4 regions of the Sinorhizobium sp. NFACC03 genome follow, and region 3 is predicted to be linked to each of the others. Evidence: predicted binding sites of a transcription regulator. Region 3 holds the regulator's gene; each other region holds the start of a gene.

Evidence for each region. The regulator LexA, encoded in region 3, represses DNA repair genes until DNA is damaged. The targets are predictions, from matches to a motif close to TGTTCNNNNTGTGTTCNG.
Region 1: a site for LexA is predicted at 1,946-1,963, ahead of radA (DNA repair protein RadA). Genes of this name have one in related genera too.
Region 2: a site for LexA is predicted at 1,675-1,692, ahead of BLU35_RS16030 (ATP-dependent helicase). Genes of this name have one in related genera too.
Region 4: a site for LexA is predicted at 2,116-2,133, ahead of BLU35_RS13795 (helicase-related protein). Genes of this name have one in related genera too.

Annotation. Positions count from the first base shown of each region.
Region 1 covers NZ_FMXF01000001.1:807,165-810,271, forward strand. Annotated here, with positions in the region: gene BLU35_RS03925 (CvpA family protein) at 1-208, opposite strand, end outside; gene radA (DNA repair protein RadA) at 440-1,843, opposite strand; gene alr (alanine racemase) at 2,000-3,107, opposite strand, start outside.
Region 2 covers NZ_FMXF01000011.1:114,495-117,601, reverse strand. Annotated here, with positions in the region: gene BLU35_RS16030 (ATP-dependent helicase) at 1-1,632, opposite strand, end outside; gene BLU35_RS16025 (carboxymuconolactone decarboxylase family protein) at 1,821-2,228, opposite strand; gene BLU35_RS16020 (cyclase family protein) at 2,286-3,107, opposite strand.
Region 3 covers NZ_FMXF01000002.1:301,278-304,384, reverse strand. Annotated here, with positions in the region: gene BLU35_RS06870 (hypothetical protein) at 1-283, opposite strand, end outside; gene BLU35_RS06865 (hypothetical protein) at 615-911, shown strand; gene lexA (transcriptional repressor LexA) at 1,157-1,882, shown strand; gene BLU35_RS06855 (hypothetical protein) at 1,973-2,305, opposite strand; tRNA gene BLU35_RS06850 (tRNA-Cys) at 2,689-2,762, shown strand; gene BLU35_RS06845 (thermonuclease family protein) at 2,839-3,107, opposite strand, start outside.
Region 4 covers NZ_FMXF01000009.1:4,774-7,880, forward strand. Annotated here, with positions in the region: gene BLU35_RS13795 (helicase-related protein) at 1-1,935, opposite strand, end outside; gene BLU35_RS13800 (beta-ketoacyl-ACP reductase) at 2,614-3,107, opposite strand, start outside.

The DNA.
Region 1 (3,107 bases), on a different contig from region 3:
CCGCCGATCCGATCAGCGCGACAGTATCGCTGTTGGTGTACTGCTTGGCGTAGGGCAGAAGCTGCGGGTAGAGGAAATAGGCGGCCGCGGCCGCACCCACCCAGCTCGCGACCGAGAGCACCTCGCGCGAGAAGCCTCGAACCATGGCCAGGATTGCGGAAAACAGGGCGACGCCGAGAACGATACCGTCGAGAATTGTAATGGGCATTTTGTCCTTACTCCGGACCCGGTTCGTCCGGGTCTCCTCAAGCCTATCCGCCATCGGCCCTGCTTGACGTTCAGGGCATCTTCAGCCTCTTCGCGGCCCCTACAGCGCCGCGCGTCCTTTCGGGCGCGCAAAGGTCGCTGTAGCGCCCAGACCTGCTGCATAATTTTGTCCTTAAATCGATCCTGATCTAAGGAATTATGCAGTAGTGGACGGTCTGCGACACCCGCATCTTCAATCTTCGTCCTCCACCGGTCTCAGCGCGTTTCGCGATCCCGCGATGCGCGCCACCAGATCCGGCAGGCTTTCCATTTCGCTCCATCGGCCATTGCCGTTTTTCGGCAATTCGGTGGACGCGGACGGCAGGACCGCCTGCGAGAACCCGAGTTTCTCGGCTTCCTTAAGGCGTTGTGCGGTATGCGCAACCGGCCGGATGGCGCCCGACAAGCTGACTTCGCCGAAATAGACGCAATCCGCCGGAAGGGCAAGCCCGGCAAGCGATGAAACCAGTGCGGAAGCCACAGCTAGATCGGCGGCCGGCTCGGAAATGCGGTAACCGCCGGCGATATTGAGATAAACGTCGTGCTGGCCGAGGCGTACGCCGCAATGGGCTTCGAGCACAGCGAGGATCATCGATAGGCGGGCCGAGTCCCAACCGACGATAGCGCGCCGCGGCGTACCGAGCGAGGTCGGCGCGACGAGCGCCTGCACTTCGACAAGAATGGGGCGGGTGCCTTCCATGCCGGCAAAGACTGCCGCACCCGGCGATTTCTCGTTGCGTTCGCCGAGGAACAGTTCCGACGGGTTGGCGACCTCCCGCAAACCCTTGTCAGACATTTCGAAGACGCCGATCTCGTCCGTCGGGCCGAAGCGGTTCTTGACGGTGCGCAGGATGCGGTAGTGGTGGCCGCGGTCGCCTTCGAAGTAAAGCACCGCATCGACCATGTGTTCGACAACGCGCGGGCCGGCAATCTGGCCCTCCTTGGTGACGTGACCGACGAGCACGACGGCGGTGCCCGTCTGTTTGGCGAAGCGGATCATCGCCTGCACCCCGGTGCGCACCTGGGTGACGGTGCCGGGCGCCGAATCGACGATGTCGCTCCAGAGCGTCTGGATCGAGTCGATGATCACCAAATCGGGGCGCTTGCCTTCCGAAAGCGTAGCGAGGATGTCCTCGACATTGGTCTCTGCGGCAAGCAGCACGTCGCTATCGGCAGCACCCAGGCGCTGGGCGCGCAGACGCACCTGAGCAACGGCCTCTTCACCGGAGACATAGATGACGCGGTGCTTGCGGCGCGAAAGTGCGGCGGCCGCCTGCATCAGCACCGTCGATTTGCCGATGCCGGGATCGCCGCCGACGAGCAGCGCGGAGCCGCGCACGAAGCCGCCGCCAGTCACCCGATCCAATTCCGAAATCCCGGTCTGGATACGCGGCGCGTCCTCGATCTCGCCGGAAAGCGTGGTGAGCGCCACCGGGCGGCCCTTCTTCGGCGCGCGCGTCGGACCGCCGCCGATGCCCGCTGTCGGATCGTCTTCGATGATCGTGTTCCACTCGCCGCAGCCTTCGCATTTGCCCGCCCAGCGGGTGTGGACGGTGCCGCAGTTCTGGCAGATGAATTGGGTACGGGCTTTCGCCATCAGGATCGGACTTTCGAAATCTGGGAGCCGCCGGCACACATGCGAGGCGATGCCGCCGACGACAGGAGAATCATCTTTGTCGTCACATAATGCCGCGGATCGCGGAACAAAAGGTGAATTTAGCGAGGGCTGCAAGGAATTCACGGGAAAGCCACGTCAGACGGCGCCGACATAGTTCCTGACGTAACGATGCCCGAGGCTGGTCAGCAGCTCGTAGCCGATGGTTCCGCCGGCGCGCGCCACGTCGTCAATGGCGATGTTTCGGCCGAAAAGCTCGATGTAATCGCCCGGCCGCGCTGCACCGGCCGGCAGGTCGGTGACGTCGAACAGGCTGAGGTCCATGGTGACGCGCCCCACATGCGGCACGCGCTTGCCGTGCAGGAAGCCGAATGCACCTGATGGCGTTGCCTGCCGTAGAGTCACGCCGCCGCCGGACACCGAACGATGGTAGCCGTCGGCGTATCCGACAGCGACGGTGGCGATGCGGCTGTCCCTGTCGAAGCGGGCGGAGGCGCCGTAGCTCGCCGTGCCTCCGGCCGCGACCTCGCGGATCTGGATGATCCTGGCTTCGGCGGTTACCACCGGGGTCATCGGGTTGATGGCATCGTTGACCGCCTCGCCGCCATAGACGGCAATGCCCGGCCGGGTGAGCTCGAAGTGATAGTCGGCGCCCAGGAACACACCGCCGGAATTGGCAAGGCTTGCATCGACACCCTCATAGGCAGCTATCGCTTCGCGGAAGCGCCCGAGCTGGTAGGCGTTCAACGGGTGCTGCGGTTCGTCGGCACAGGCGAGGTGGCTCATGATCAGGACTGGCGAGAAGCTTGCGGGTCGCGCCGGGTCATTGGCAAGCGCCACGGCGGCCTCGACCGAGAGGCCCAACCGGTTCATGCCGGTATCTATATGCAGCACGCAGGGGTGGTCGCCGCGCTCGGAAAGAGCCGCCATGAACACCGCAAGCTGCTCGTCGGAATTGATGATCGGCACCAGGTCATTGTCGAAGAAGAGCTCTTCGTTGCCCGGCCACATGCCCGCGAGAATGTAGATGCGGCCCTCCGGAACGAGGGGGCGCAGTTCCGCACCTTCCTCGGCATTGGCGACGAAGAAGTCGCGCGCACCGGCGGCATAGAGGGCAGGGGCTGCATCATCGATGCCGAGGCCATAGGCGTCCGCTTTCAGGACCGCTGCCGCCCGCGCCTTGCCGGAGCGGGCATTCATCGTCCGCCAATTGTCGGCAAGCGCACCGAGATCGATCGTGAGGCGG
Region 2 (3,107 bases), on a different contig from region 3:
GGTATAGCCGCTCTCGTCGAGGATCTGCTCGGCAAGCTCGGTGTGCACGGTGGTTTCCAGCAGGCTCTGCCAGCGGCGGAAATCGGTGACGACGTCGAAGAGGGCTTTCCGCGCCCTCGGCTTCAACTCGTCGGTCTCGATGATGTCACTGGCGGCAGCCAGCATCGGGATATCGCGAGCGCGGGCATAGTCGTGCAGGGTGCGCACGGTGGTGTCACCGAGGCCACGCTTCGGCGTGTTGACGATGCGCTCGAAGGCGAGGTCGTCGGCCGGCTGGCAGACGAGGCGGAAATAGGCCATCGCATCGCGGATTTCGAGGCGCTCGTAGAAGCGCGGGCCGCCGATGACGCGGTAGTTGAGGCCAAGCGTGACGAAGCGGTCTTCGAACTCGCGCATCTGGAACGATGCGCGCACCAGGATCGCCATGTCGTTGAGCTTGTGGCTCTTGCGCTGCAGCTGTTCGATTTCCTCGCCGACGGCGCGGGCCTCCTCTTCGGAATCCCAGGCGGCGTGCACCTGCACCTTCTCATCATCCGGATCGGTGCGGTCGGTAAAGAGCGTCTTGCCGAGACGGCCCTCATTGTGGGCGATCAGGTGGCCGGCGGCACCGAGGATGTGCTCCGTCGAGCGATAGTTGCGCTCGAGCTTGATGACCTTGGCGCCCGGGAAATCCTTCTCGAAGCGCAGGATGTTGTCCACTTCCGCGCCGCGCCAACCATAGATCGACTGGTCGTCGTCGCCGACGCAGCAGACATTCTGCGGAACGCCCTTCGGCCGCTGGGCCAAGAGCCGCAGCCACATGTACTGCGCCGTGTTGGTATCCTGGTACTCGTCGACGAGGATGTAGCGGAACTTGTCGTGATAATCCTTCAGCACGTCCGCATGGTTACGGAAAATGCGGATCGGGTGCAGGAGCAGATCGCCGAAGTCGCAGGCGTTCAGTGTCAGCAGCCGGTTCTGGTAGGCGGCGTAGAGTTCGCGGCCCTTGCCGTTGGCAAAGGCGCGGGCGTCACCCTCAGGGATCTGCGCGGGATCGAGGCCCTTGTTCTTCCAGCCGTCGATCATGCCGGCGAACTGCTTGGCCGGCCAGCGCTTGTCGTCGATGCCTTCGGCCTGGATGAGCTGCTTGATCAGCCGCACCACGTCATCGGTGTCGAGAATGGTGAAATCGGAGCGCAGGCCGACGAGCTCGGCATGGCGACGGAGCAGCTTGACGCCGATCGAGTGGAAGGTGCCGAGCCAGGGCATGCCTTCGACCGCATGGCCGACGAGCACGCCGATGCGCTCCTTCATCTCGCGCGCCGCCTTGTTGGTGAAGGTCACCGCAAGGATTTGCGAAGGGAAGGCGCGGTTGGTCGAAAGGATGTGGGCGATGCGGGTCGTCAGCACGCGGGTCTTGCCGGTGCCGGCGCCGGCAAGCACAAGCACGGGACCGTCAAGCGTTTCGACCGCCTCGGCCTGTTCCGGGTTGAGGCCGGAGAGATAATCCGGGCGCGGCTGGGCGCGATCGCGCGCAGCCATGGCGCGCGCGGCAATACCGCCGGCGGCGGGGATACCTCCGGGGGCTGGCGGCTGCTTGCGCGGCGCCGGCTCCTCATCGAAGAAAGGAATGTCGTCGAAACCACTCATCATGCGGCTCAATGTAGTGATTCGGGGGGGAAAGGCCAGAAAGGATGTTCTTCTTTTATTCCGTTTTCTGCGCCAGCCGCACCAAGCCTGTGGAAAGACAGGCGATTTCGAGACCGCTTATTCTTGGTCGCACGTTTTGATTTGTCGCATGTCGTATCGCAAAACCGCTGCGCACTTTTGCGCGGTATGCTTTATCCCGCCGTCTTATCAAAGACGGTATCGACCGGGACCTGCAGCGCTGTGGCAAGCTGGTTGGTGCGGGCGGCGAGCGAGATCACCCGCAAGAGGTCCGCATGCTCGGCATCGCTCAGGCCCTTCGCCCTTGCCGCGGCCGTATGGGAATGGGCGCAGTAGCCGCAGCCATTGGTGACGGACACGGCGATATAGAGCATCTCTTTCACCAGCGGATCGAGCGCAGAAGGCGTTGCCATCACCGCCTTGACGTCGCCCCAGGTCTGCTCCAGCAGGCCCGGGTCGAAGGCGAGCCACAGCCACATATTGTTGATGAAATCGGATTTGCGCGTGGCGCGGATATCGTCGAACACGGCTTTGACGCGCGGGTCGGCTTCCGGGTTCTTCGGCGGCGTAACGGTGCTCATGGGCTCTCCTGCATGGTGTTGCCGGCGGCCCTGCGCCGCCGGATTGAAGAGTATGGATCAAGCAAGGGCGAAGACGCGCGCCGGGCCGCCGGTGCCGCCGCGATGCTTCGGCGCGCCGAGAATGAGCGTCGCGCCTTTGGCCGGCAGCTTGTCGAGATTGGCGGCGGCCTCCAGCCCCCAGCGGCCCGCGGGCAGCCAGGCATAATGCGTGGCGAAATCCGGTGAGGGGCCATGGTCGAGCGAAAGTGTGTCGACGGCAATGCCGGCGGCCTTGCTTTCCTCGATGAGATACTTCGCCGCCTCGGCGTGAAAGCCGGGGAAGTGCAACTTGCCGCCGCCATCGGCATTGCGGAATTTCTCCGTGCCCATATGCGCGCCCCAGCCCGAAAGCATGGCGACGCAGGCGTTTTCCGGGATCTCGCCATTGGCGGCGACCCAGGCCTTGAGGTCGTCGGGCGTCACCTGCGCATCGGCGTCGGCCGTTGCCTTCTCGCGGATATCGACGATGCAGAGCGGCACGACGAGCTTTTCCACCGGCAGCTCGGCGACCGACAGGCCATCGGCGGAGAAGTGCAGGGGCGCATCGACATGGGTGCCGGTGTGTTCGTTTATGCGCAGTTCGAACAGATTGAACTTTTCTTTGGCGTAGCTGAACTTTTGCTCGCGGAAGAACTGCTGCTGGCCGAAGAAGGTCGGGAAATCCTCGTGCAGTTCGTGGGTCAAGTCCGTGACGCTACTATGTCCCTGAGCCAATGCCGGGGGTGCTGCACCGACGCTCGCGGCGGCGAGGCTGGCGGTTCCAACTGCAGCGGCTTTGAAGAAGCTGCGGCGCGACAGCATGCGCGCCTTCACCGTTTCCATCACACAGGCATCGCACAT
Region 3 (3,107 bases):
GCCACTGGCGGCCACGGTCGAGCTGCAAGGCCCGCTGCGGCTCGATCGATTTCCAGTCGGCATTGCCAATCGAAAGAAACGCCAGGTTCGCCGATCCTCTCGGATAGAAGCCGATTCGAAGGATCATTCCGCCGTCGTAGCTCGTCGCCGCATAGCACGAGCCGCCCAAGGACGGATCGGAGCCCACCGTCCAAGCATTGACCTCCTTCCAGATATTCGAACGCCCTTCTTCAGCAGAGGCCGCTCCCGCCGCCACCAACAGACAGAGAACCGCCAACGACAATCTACGCATGCAATCACCCCATTTTTCCCGCAAAGTTATCGTTTTTTTACTACCTGTCGAGACGTGCGACATCTTCACAACACGGATTTGTGCACGCCCGTAGCGAGGCCGCGACTTGGCGCAACCCATGCGATTGCGGCAAGGACGGCGCGCCAGGCTGAGGCGGCTTCGCCGCTGCGTGCCCCTGGCGCAAAACGGCCACAGCCTGCACCCAAAGAGCTGTTGAACACATGACAGTGATCGCCAAGCTTGCTGGACTTCGGAACGAAAGCGCGGTTCACATCGTTAACCGCCCCGTAGTCCCACCCTTGCATCAAAGTGGACGATCACCGTGCTTGCCGCCCTGCTTCTCGCTTCGATAGTCGCATCGCCTAATATGCCTGACGTCAAGCTCAGCGCCGCCACGGTGGACGAACTTCAGACCGATTTCGAGAGCGCCGTGCCATGCCATCAGATCGATGGACGCAAGGTGTGGAAGGGTGCGATCGCGTTCTACATCCAGTCGTTCGTCTATGATGGCGACAGGCCGGTCGCGACCGATGCGGCGGATGCCGTACTTCCAGAAGACAACAGCGCCGAGACGGTGAAGGAATTCGAAGACGCGTGCGCCGCCACGCAGCCGGCCTAGCCTCTTTGCACAAAAACGCTCGCGATTCGTTCGAATCGCCGTGCCGTCGCGTAATGCGCTACGCCGCCGCCCTCCGTTTGGGCACGATCATCGCCCAAGCCGCTCTGCTCCCGTAAAAGTGACCAATCGACACGCACAGACGCGCCAATTGTCTGAGTTCACGGAATTTTAGGCACTTGCGGAACACATATGGAACAGATAGTGTCTGTTCTTGATTTGTTTCACGCCTCTGGGAGCGACGTGCCATGCTGACCCGCAAGCAACAGGAATTGCTTCTCTTCATTCACGAACGCATGAAGGAGTCGGGCGTCCCACCATCTTTCGATGAAATGAAGGATGCGCTCGACCTGGCGTCGAAGTCCGGCATTCACCGCCTGATCACGGCACTCGAAGAACGCGGGTTCATTCGCCGTCTGCCGAACCGGGCTCGCGCGCTCGAGGTCATCAAGCTTCCGGAGGCTTACGCATCCAGCCAGCAGCAGCCCCGCCGCGGCTTCTCGCCCAGCGTGATCGAGGGCAGCCTCGGCAAGCCGCCAGTGGCCGCTCCTGCCGCACCGCCGAAGCCCGCGCCCGTGGCCGACAACACATCGGTTTCCGTGCCGGTCATGGGCCGCATCGCTGCCGGTGTGCCGATCTCGGCCATCCAGAACAACACGCACGACATTACCGTTCCGCTCGACATGATCGGCAACGGCGAACACTACGCTCTCGAAGTCAAGGGCGATTCGATGATCGAAGCCGGCATCTTCGACGGCGACACCGTGATCATCCGCAATGGCAATACGGCCAATCCCGGCGATATCATCGTGGCGCTCGTGGATGATGAGGAAGCGACGCTGAAGCGCTTCCGGCGCAAGGGCGCATCGATCGCGCTCGAAGCCGCGAACCCTGCCTACGAAACAAGGATTTTTGGGCCCGATCGGGTGAAGATCCAGGGCAAGCTCGTCGGGCTGATCCGCCGCTACCACTGATTCCGAGGGAAACCAGGCATCCGACCGAGCCTCGCCACCGCTTGCGGCTGCGAGGCTCTGTTTATTGAAGGCGACCTGAAGGCACGCCTCTTACTCGTGGATGGTGTACTCGCCGAGCTCGCAGAGGTCCTGCATGTCTTCGGTCGTATCGAGGCCGGAGCCTTCTTCGAACTCGAAGCGCATGTCGTACTTGCAGACCTCCCGGCCGTCGGCGATAGTGATCTCCATGTCTTCCCCTGGGTTCAGCACCTGCCGGCCGAAAACATCGTCTTCCCACTCGTTGACGCCCACAGGCGACGTATAGAAGTTCGTCAGCACTGCGCCCGTGTTGTTCTTCAGCTTGAAAACCAGATCCTCTGCCTGCGCCTCAAATGTGGTCGCAGCGATGAGGGCCAAGGCCGTCAGGACAAGTTTCGTCTTCATATATGCCATTGCCTCCGTTTTGATGATGACGGACGCTACCGATGCGGCTGATGTCAGCGGAGTCATCGTTCCCCCTCTACCGATTTCACCGAAGCGATAAGATCCAACGGATAGCTAATGGACGTGGCTTGCGCGGGCGTGTGGCACGCCTGAGCGAACGCTTCCTGGGCGTCGCAACCCGAAGCAAGCAGAGGAAAGCAGTCGTTTCCACCCCTGCTTGAAGTATCGCTACCCGCTCCCCCGAGCGGTCGACATTGCCAAACCTTCTACCTGTGGAAAGCACACAAACCACAAATTCGCATTGTGTTTTTCGGAAAATGCCTCTTGCGGATTTTCTGCAATCATTCTAAATCCGCGCCAACGCTCGGTTATCCGAGCTGTGAGGCCTCGTGGCGGAGTGGTGACGCAGAGGACTGCAAATCCTTGTACCCCGGTTCAATTCCGGGCGAGGCCTCCAAAAAATCTCCACGCTATTAAAGAGTGCTGCGGCAATGCCTTCCGTTGAAGGCATTGGGTTCCTGCAATTTTTGACGTCAGCACCAGGGCGTCGCGTGTCCTGTCCACGGCCGTACCAGCCCCTCGGATACGAGCACGCGCCCGATGGACTGGTCGCCCCGCGTAACCAGCCGCAGCTTTTCGCCGGCCTTGGCATCCTGACGACCGCCCGCCGTTTCCAGCCTGAAGTCACCCGCATTCAACAATTCGCGCAGGCGCTGCTTGGCGTAGAAGCCGCGCGAACGTTCCTTGTCGCAGCTTGCCTGGCGAATACGCGGCGCATCGACATCTGCGACGCGGATCGTTT
Region 4 (3,107 bases), on a different contig from region 3:
GCGGCGGAAGAGCACGCCGAGGTTCTCGACGAGCTGGAAGGCAAGGCCCTTGGCGAGGCCTTCGAGGTCTTCAGCGCGCGAGATATCGTCGAGCGGCTTCAGCACCGTACCGATGTGATGGTTCACGAAACGCTCGATGCGCGCCACGACATGCTCGCGGGCGTTCGCCTGCAGCTGATCGTCGGCAAGCAGGATGACGCGCGGACGCATGACATGGTCGCTCGCTGCCAGACGGGCGACGGGATCGCCGAGCCAGCGCACGAGACCATCCGACGAAAGCGCCAGGTCGTTGTTGCCCGAGGCGTGCAGACGTGCGGCCCGCGCCTCGAACTCGAGCGCCAGCGCCTTCTGGGCAGCGCCCTGCACGGCCTTGGCATCCGGGCCGTCGCCGCCGGTCGCCAGCGTAAACCGGAAACCGGTTAGTTGTCCTACGTGGTGTCCTTCGACGAAGACATCACCATTCACACTGATTTCAGCTTCCAGCATAGCATTCTCTCTCAGGCGCTTCATGAGCACAGATGTCCTGCGATCAACAAAGCGTTTCGTCAACCGTTCATGTAGTGCGTCGGATAATCGATCTTCAATTTCCCGCGTCTTTTCTTGCCAGTGTGTCGGATCGGCCAGCCATCCCGGCCGGTTCGACACATAGGTCCAGGTTCTGATCTGCGCGATTCGCGCCGAAAGTGTGTCGATCTCACCGTCGGTGTGATCGGCACGCCTGACCTGTTCGGCCATGAAGTCCTCGTTCACCGTACCCCGGCGAACGAGATCCGCGTAGATCGTCGAGATCAGATCGGCGTGCTGGGCGGGCGTGATGCGCCGATAGTCCGGCAGCGCGCAGGCTTCCCATAGTTTTTCGACGCGCTCGGCATTGGTCGTAATGTCGACGACCTCCGGGTAGCGGGCCAGATGCTCGAACGCCTGCTGGTCTACCGCAGGTAGCGCCCGGGCAAGGCCGGGAACTTTCGGCGCGGCATCGAGGCTCTTCTTCAAGGCGGTAAGCGAGGAATAGTCGAACGCCTTCGAGCGCCATTGCAGCACCTTGACCGCATCGAACTCGTGCGACTCGATGCGATGAACGAGCTCGTTGTCGAAAGGATCGACGCGACCCGTGACGCCGAACGTTCCGTCACGCAGATGTCGCCCGGCGCGCCCGGCGACCTGCGCCAGTTCCGCCGGGTTCAGGTTGCGAAACTGGTAGCCGTCGAACTTGCGGTCCTGCGCGAAGGCGACGTGATCGACGTCGAGGTTGAGACCCATGCCGATCGCGTCGGTCGCCACCATGTATTCGACGTCGCCTTCCTGATAGAGCGCCACCTGCGCATTGCGCGTGCGCGGCGAAAGCGCGCCGAGCACGACGGCGGCGCCGCCGCGCTGGCGACGGATCAGTTCGGCGATCGCATAGACTTCGTCGGCCGAGAAGGCGACGATCGCCGAGCGATGCGGCAGGCGGGTGATTTTCTTCGAACCGGCATAGAGCAGTTGCGACATGCGCGGCCGCTCGACGACGGTAATGCCGGGCAGGAGGTGCTCCAGGATCGGCCGCATCGTTGCAGCCCCCAGAAGCAGCGTCTCGCCACGCCCCCTCAGATGCAGGATCCGGTCGGTGAAGATGTGACCGCGCTCGAGATCGCCTGCAAGCTGCACTTCGTCGATCGCCACGAAGGACGCGGTCGTCTCCCTCGGCATCGCTTCGACGGTGCAGACCGAATAGCGGGCGCGATGCGGAGTAATCTTCTCCTCGCCAGTGATCAGCGCGACATTGTGATGGCCGACCCTTTCGACCAGGCGCGTATAGACCTCGCGCGCCAGGAGGCGCAGCGGCAGGCCTATGACGCCGCTGTCATGCGCGATCATGCGCTCGATCGCGTAGTGCGTCTTGCCGGTATTGGTTGGCCCGAGCACCGCGGTTACGCCGCGGCCGCTCAGGATCATGGGGTGAACGGACACGTCATCGATCCCGGGCATTCAGAAATTACGACAGCGTCTTTTCACGCTGGCGGCAAACACATGCCCACGCACCGAGCCAAACGCAAGGGGCGCCGACAACTAAAACCATCGTTCGGCGTCTCTCAGCCCATTGCACCACCTGTTGTGGTTGGCGCAATCGAGAACGGGAACAGCCATGGAACGAATCGGCGACGAATCGAAGACTCATCGCGATTCACTGTATGTTCACGACTACATATAGATTTCAACACCAAACGTTGCACCACATGCTGAATCTGACGCCGCGCGCGTGTGTTAGAGCCCACGACTCGCCTCAATCCTGGCTGTCCCATTGCCAGACAGGTCAAAGGATTCCGAATCCAAGACTCTGGAAAGCCTAGAAAATTTTTAACGAAATTCATCGGAGATTCGCTGGGGAGAGAGAATGAGAATCGCACCGAGCACCCTCGACCAATACGGGAGGATCCGATGGCGACTCGTGGTACGGGCATCATTCCGCTTTTGTTCTCCACAAGATATAGTGTCTGCGCCGCGCGCCGGCAGCAGATTCACGTGCGCGATTTCGGGATTCAAATGCCGGGGCAACAGGCGTCTCTTCTCTCCGCCCTACACAAAGACGGCGCCCCGAAGGGCGCCGTTCAAAGCAATGATGAGATCAAAAGGTCAGACGAAGAACTGTCCGCCATTCGCCGAAATCGTCGAGCCGGTGATGAAGCCGGCGTCGTCGGAGGCCAGGAACACAACGCAGCGGGCGATTTCTTCCGGCTCGCCGAGGCGGCCAACCGGGATCTGCGGGATGATCCGCTCGTTCAGCACTTTCTCCGGCACCGCCCGCACCATTTCCGTGCCGATATAACCCGGGCAGATGGCGTTGACCGTGATCCCCTTCGCCGCACCTTCCTGGGCAAGCGCCTTGGTGAAGCCGAGATCACCGGCTTTGGCCGCCGAATAGTTGGCCTGGCCCATCTGGCCCTTCTGGCCGTTGATCGACGAGATGTTGATGACGCGGCCGAAACCGCGGTCGCGCATGGCGGACCAGATCGGATGCGTCATGTTGAAGAGACCGGTGAGGTTGGTGCCGACCACCTCGCCCCATTGCTCGGGCGTCATCTTGTGGAACATCGCGTCGCGGGTGATGCCCGCATTGTTGACCAGCA